DNA from 2 places in the Cobetia sp. MMG027 genome. Region 1 is predicted to be linked to the other one. Evidence: predicted binding sites of a transcription regulator. Region 1 holds the regulator's gene; the other holds the start of a gene.

What was found. Region 1 encodes LexA, which represses DNA repair genes until DNA is damaged. Its sites were predicted from a motif close to TACTGTNTANNTANACAGTA; they were not measured.
Region 2: the regulator LexA is predicted to act here: its motif matches at 1,264-1,283, upstream of PJK54_RS15570 (YqiA/YcfP family alpha/beta fold hydrolase).

The regions. Positions count from the first base shown of each region.
Region 1 is NZ_JAQJIO010000005.1:293,225-296,638, reverse strand. Features, by position in the region: gene PJK54_RS08795 (L,D-transpeptidase) at 38-580, opposite strand; gene PJK54_RS08790 (TetR/AcrR family transcriptional regulator) at 580-1,257, opposite strand; gene lexA (transcriptional repressor LexA) at 1,820-2,449, shown strand; gene PJK54_RS08780 (hypothetical protein) at 2,580-2,819, opposite strand; gene PJK54_RS08775 (DUF6586 family protein) at 3,073-3,414, opposite strand, start outside.
Region 2 is NZ_JAQJIO010000011.1:136,231-139,644, reverse strand. Features, by position in the region: gene pgi (glucose-6-phosphate isomerase) at 1-1,239, shown strand, start outside; gene PJK54_RS15570 (YqiA/YcfP family alpha/beta fold hydrolase) at 1,379-2,125, shown strand; gene parE (DNA topoisomerase IV subunit B) at 2,280-3,414, shown strand, end outside.

The sequences.
Region 1 (3,414 bases):
GAACAGTCGCGAGCACCAGCCGCCAGGCAACGCAGCGTCAGGCGTGCAACAGCACTGGCGTTCCGGCGGGCGCATGCCGGTAAAGGCACAGCAGATCCTCATCGCGCAGACGAATGCACCCATGGGAGGCCGGGGTGCCCATCGGCTCGCTGGTCGGCGTGCCATGGAAGTAGATGTAGCGCCGCAGGCTGTCGACGCGCTGTCCCGCCGCGTTGCGGCCACGGTTGATGCCGGACTCGCGACCGCTGAGCCACAGGATACGCGTCAGGATCCAGTCGCGTTCGGGGTGCTCGGCGGCCAGTCGAGGCGTGAACACCTCTCCCGTGAAGCGCCGCCCACGATAGACGGCACCACGCGGATTGCCCTCCCCGATCGCGGCGCGAACCACATGCCAGCCGGTCGGCGTGCAACCGCTGCCATCGAGCTCGCCGATACCGTTGAGGCCGCTGGAGATCGCACAGGCATGCACCAGCGTGTCAGGGTCAGCCGCGGGGGGCGGCGCATCACGACTGCCACTCGGCGCGTCATTGCGTATCTCGAGACGCTGGCGGGTGAGATCCACCGCCACCCAGCAAGCCATCAGCTGGCCGCCTGGGTGACCGCTTCACCATCTCCGAGCGAGGCCGGCAGCGGAGCCGCCATCGCCGCCACCACCACCGGACGCATGTGCTGGATCAGCTCGCGCACACTGGTGTGATGGCCGTATTCGGCCTCTTCGATATCGCGCAGTGCGTCCAGTCCCGAGAAGGTGAAGATCACGCTGCCGAGCATGAAGTGCAGACGCCAGAAGCGCTCGTTGTCTGGCAGGTCCGGCGTCGCAAGCTTCAGGAGCTCGGCGAAGCGGCTGAAGACCGTGCCGTAATGCTCGCGGATGTAGCGACGCATGTGGCCCTGCCCCTGGGTATAGGCAAGCCCGAGCAGGCGCATGAAGGTACGCAGGCTGTTGCGCTCGGCCGGCACCTCCAGCACCGTGCGCGCCATCACTTCCAGCAGCGTTTCCAGCGGCACCTGACGACCGGCATGCTGCTGCTCGACACTGTCGAGTGCCGCATGGAAACGCTCGCTGAAGGGGTCGAGATAGCGGGCGAACACTGCCTGGATCAATGACTTCTTTGAGCCGAAGTGATAATTGACCGCCGCCAGGTTGACCTTGGCCTTGCTGGTGATATTGCGCAGCGAGGTTTCGGCGAAGCCTCGCTCGGCGAACAGGACCTCGGCGGTATCGAGGATACGGGTAACGGTATCGGTCTGGGCCATGGGCGGATGCCTTGTCAGGTGATCAGTCACGAGGGGGCACGGGAGTCCTTGTCCCCCCGGGAAACGGCAAGGCCGTGGCCCGGGGGCGACTCTTCTCATGCAGGTCAATCAAACGACATGTCGGTCTTCACGCACCGCGTGTCAGGCAGCGACTCCGAGGCGGAGGCTGCCACGAGCCGTATCCCGAGCACAGGACAGAAGCACAGGACACACAGGGTCAGGTACCGGTAGCCTGATGCGCCCGACGAACATTCGTTTGAAACAAGATAATTCTAGCTGTCCATGCCATGACTGGCAATTGCTGGTTGTTTCAAACACTCGACAGCCAAGACCGGCAGGACGCGCATTCACGCGGGACGCTCGGGGACGGGATGGTCATGGGGTGTCCCGGACACCCGCTGTCTCGCGTCAGCATGTCGATGTCGACGAAGATGCCGGCAACGTTGCTGCCAAAGCACCCACGATGCCTTGCATGACCGCCATGACTGGATACAATGACAGTTGTATGGATGCACACCCCGTGCCGTCAGCTCAGATGCCGCCCAGGCAAAAGGCAATGCCCATGACTCAGCCGCTTACTCCGCGCCAGCAGGATGTCTTCGACTTCATCATCAAGACCATCAAGTCCTCAGGCTATCCGCCAACGCGTGCCGAAATCGCCCAGGCACTGGGCTTTCGCTCACCGAATGCCGCGGAAGAGCATCTGCGTGCCCTGAAGCGCAAGGGAGCCATCGAGATGGTACCGGGCACCTCGCGGGGCATCCGCGTGCCGTCTCTGGCCGAGGCGGAAGAGGATAGCGAGCAGGGCCTGCCGGTCATCGGGGAAGTGGCCGCTGGCAGCCCTATCCTGGCCAGCCAGCATATCGATCGTCATTGCCCGCTGCCCAGTGACTACTTCTCGCCTGCCGCCGACTATCTGCTGCGCGTGCGCGGGGTCTCGATGAAGGATGTCGGCATTCTGGAAGGTGACCTGCTGGCCGTGCACCGCACGAGCAGCGTGCGTGACGGACAGATCGTGGTGGCGCGTCTGGGGGATGAAGTGACGGTGAAGCGTTTCCGTCGCGATGGCCATTACGTATGGCTGGAAGCCGAGAACGAGGACTTCGCTCCCATCAAGGTGGATCTGCGCACGGACAGCCTGGAAATCGAGGGCCTCGGCGTGGGCGTGATCCGCGATGGCGGCCTGCACTGATCTCAAGGCTCGCAGGCAGTCTGTCCTCACAGCGCTGACGCGCAGATGACGATTGTCGCCATCAGGGCATCCACGAAAAAACCCGCCGATTGGCGGGTTTTTTCGTGGCTGGCAGACATGCGGGAAGTGCTCAGTGCACCATGCCTTCCGACTGCTCGTCCTCATCATCCTCGCCATCCCACAGGCGGGTGCGGGTGATGGCGTGATCGATCATCTCACGCGCGACCTCGAAGCGATTGTCACGCAGCAGATCGGCAGCTTCATCGGAGATGCGGATACTGAGAAGTGGCTCACCTTCACTCTCGGCGGCACGCAGGATCACTTCCCCATCTTCCATTTGCACGATTTCAAGTACGGCGGGATCGGACACGTCATTCCTCCTGCACGGCATCCTGAGGATACCGGCGTCGTTGTGATCGTCAGCTTGACGGCGGGCAGGCCCTGCGACTTGCAGTCACTGGCGACAATGCAGAAAAAAGTACGACCACAGCCAGAGCCATGGTCGTACCGGAGAATGCAGGGCTTGCCACAATGCCGCCAGTCTAGCACCCGTCATGCCAAGGCGTCACCTGAATGACAGGTGCGTGACATGCCAGCGCCTTCGGGTCAGGCAAGGCGCGACGCTACCACTCCACATTCGACTCGCGAAGGTGTGACAGCAACGCCTTCATGGCGCTGACTGCCGTGGCGAGACGCTCTGCCAGAGGCGCATTGGCCGCCGCGGCGATGATGAGACCATCGCCACGCGCCTGGCCTTCCTCACGCCGGGCAGCACCGCCCTCTTCATGCAAACGCGTGATATCGGCCACCAGCTGGCTCAACCAACTGTCCGGCTGCGCCTGCAGGCTTCGCAACTGCTCGATTTCCGCCACGGGAGTCGGCGGTGTGGCCAGCCGCTCGCGCCAGCTGCCCTCAGGCCAGCGTGCCGACGCGGCGCACTCCTCGATCAACGAGGCCAATGCCAG
Region 2 (3,414 bases), on a different contig from region 1:
ATCACCGATGTAGTCAATCTGGGGGTCGGTGGCTCGGACCTGGGGCCGCTGATGGTCTCGAGCGCGCTGAGCGATTGCCGTCCCAAGGGCGTCCATGAGGTCGGCGTGCACTTCGCCTCGACCATGGATGGCTCACAGCTGGCGGACTACCTGCAGTCCTTCAGCCCGGAAACCACCTTGTTCATCCTGTCGTCCAAGTCATTCTCCACCATCGACACGCTCTCCAATGCGCGCACCGCGCGTGACTGGCTGAAGTCGCGCCTCGACCCGCAAGGCCGTCTGGAAGGGCTGATCAATCGCCAGCACTTCATCGGCGCATCCGCCAAGCCGGAGAAGATGAGCGAGTGGGGTATCGCACCGGAACATCAGCTGCTGTTCTGGGACTGGGTCGGCGGGCGCTACTCGCTGTGGGGCACCATCGGACTGCCCATCGCGCTCAATGTCGGCATGGACAACTTCCGTCGCCTGCTGGCGGGGGCGCATGAGCTGGATGAGCATTTCCGCACCGCACCGCTGGAAGACAATCTGCCGGTATTGCTGGCGCTGGCGGGTATCTGGAACAACAACTTCCTCGATATTCGCGCCCATTCCATCCTGCCCTACGACGGCCGCCTGGAATACTTCGCAAGCTACCTCGAGCAGCTGGAAATGGAATCCAACGGCAAGTCGGTCACCAACGATGGCGAGATGGTCGATTACTCCACCTGCCCGGTGCTGTGGGGCCAGCTGGGCCCGAACGCCCAGCATGCCTTCTATCAGCTGCTGCATCAGGGCACCCAGGCAGTGGAATGTGACTTCATCGCGCCGATGCGTCGCTATGACCACGTCGAGGACGCCGAGACCCGTGCCCACCTCAAGGCGCAGCACCGTCTGACACTGGCCAACTGCTTTGCCCAGTCGCGCGTGTTGATGCTGGGCGATGACGCGATACCGGGTGACGAGGCCCAGCCGAATCACAAGCGTTATCGTGGCAATCAGCCCTCGACCACCCTGCTGCTGGAAGCGCTGACGCCGGAAACCCTGGGGGCCCTGATCGCGCTTTACGAGCAGAAGGTCTTCGTCCAGGCCACCATCTGGGACATCAATCCGTTCGATCAGTGGGGCGTGGAGCTGGGCAAGCAGATCGCCACCGCGACGGAAGCGACCATGACCACGGGAGAAGGCTTCGAGCAGCTGGACGCTTCCAGTCGTGCCTTGATCGAGTCCGTGTGGGCCGCCCAGGGGCAGGACCCGCGCTGACGGGGGATCACGCAGGCGATCATCCTCTGTTGATTTATACAGTATTCTCGCTATCCTATATGGGAATCAATCGTTTACACTAGACACCTTGCCGCGAACCGAGCGTGAGCCGTTCGGTTCGCGCGTGTCGGGAGCGCTGATGAGCCGTCCCCATTACCCTGCGCAGGCAGGCGTTGTCGTTCCTCCGGTCAGGGGCGTGTTGTACCTGCATGGTTTCAACTCGGCCAGTTGCTCGCCCAAGGCGCAGTTGATGAAGCGTGCGGCCGCCGAATTCGGTCTGCCCTGCGTCGCGCCTGACATCCCACCTCAACCCGCTGCCGGGCAAGCGGTGGTGGAGGAGGCCTACCAGGCGCTCTGCGCGCAGTTGGATCTCGACCCGGCTGACCCTGCCTGTGACGACGCCATCGTGGTGATCGGCAGCTCCATGGGTGGCTTTCTGAGCACCTGGCTTGCCGCGCGTGAGGCTGCGCGACTCGATGGACCCCAGGGCCGCGAGCAGAGCGTATGGCGTCAGGGGCCGCGCACGGTATTGATCAATCCAGCCGTGCGCCCGGTCAGGCTTGTCACGGCATGGCTGGGGTCGACCCACGCCAACCCCTATACCGGCGAGTCCTTCACCGTCACCGAAGCATTCGGGCCGGCGCTGGCCGCACTGGAAGCGATCCCCGTCACGCCGCAGCGCACCCTCGTGCTGCTTGCCACGGCGGACGAGACATTGGACGTCAACGATGCCGCAAGCCTCTATCAGGATTGCCGGCTGATCCTCACGCCGGGAGGGGATCATGGATTTGCCAGACTGGCGGAGTACCTGCCTGCCATCATGGCGCATGCCGGCCATCGTCTGGCCCCGTCGCTTGCGACATCCTTCCACGTCGCACCCTGCTAACGTGTCGAGGACGGTTGGGCGTGCGGGCCGGACAGGAAGATGAATCCGTCATCGGATCGTTCGGCCAGCGGCGACTCTCTTCAGAAAATCAGGCAGAGGCATCGCCATCCGTGATGCGTCTGCCGGACGTCAACACCAAGGACACAAGGCTGCGATGAGTCAGTACAGCGCCAGTTCCATCGAGGTTCTCTCCGGCCTCGAACCGGTCCGCAAGCGGCCCGGCATGTATACCGATACCACTCGGCCCAACCACCTGGTCCAGGAAGTCATCGACAACTCCGTCGATGAGGCGCTGGCGGGTCACGCGAAGGAAGTACGCGTGAAGCTGCTGGAAGACGGCGGTATCGAGGTGGCGGATGATGGTCGTGGCATGCCCACTGACATCCACCCCGAGCATGGTGTGACCGGGATCGAGCTGATCCTCACCAAGCTGCACGCGGGGGGCAAGTTCTCCCAGGACAGCTATCGCTTCTCGGGCGGCCTGCACGGCGTGGGGGTCTCGGTGGTCAACGCCCTGTCGACACGCCTTGAGGTGGAAGTCTGCCGTGAGGGTCTGCGTCAGCGCATTGCCTTCGAGAATGGCGAGAAGGTCGAGGAGCTGAGTCAGATCGGTACCGTCGGCAAGCGCAATACCGGCACTCTGGTGCGTTTCTGGCCGGACGAGAGCTACTTCGACAGTCCGCGTCTGGCGATGGCGCGCCTGCGTCACCTGCTGCGCGCCAAGGCGGTATTGTGCCCGGGGCTCAAGGTCGTGCTGACCGAGACGGATGGCAGCGAGACGGCCTGGCATTATGAGGATGGCCTGCGCGACTATCTGCTCGGCGCCACCGATGGTTTCGAGCGTCTGCCGGAATCGCCGTTCGTCGGTCATTTCGAGGATGAGGAGCATGGCGTCGACTGGGCCATCCAGTGGCTGCCGGAAGGCGGCGAGCTGGTGCAGGAGCCCTACGTCAACCTGATCCCCACGCCGCTGGGCGGCACCCACGTCAATGGCCTGCGTTCCGGCCTGCTCGAGGCGCTCAAGGAATTCTGCGACTACCGCAGTCTGCTGCCGCGTGGCGTCAAGCTGAGTGCGGATGACCTGTGGGAGCGCGCCGCCTTCGTGCTGTCGGTGAAGATGCTCGATCCACAGTTCGCCGGTCAGACCAAGGAGCGGCTGTCCTCGCGCAGCGTCGCGGCCTTCGTCTCCGGGGTGGTCAAGGACGCCTTCTCGCTGTGGCTCAATCATCATGTCGACCAGGCCGAAGCGCTGGCGGAACTGGTGATCTCGGCGGCCCAGCGCCGTCTGA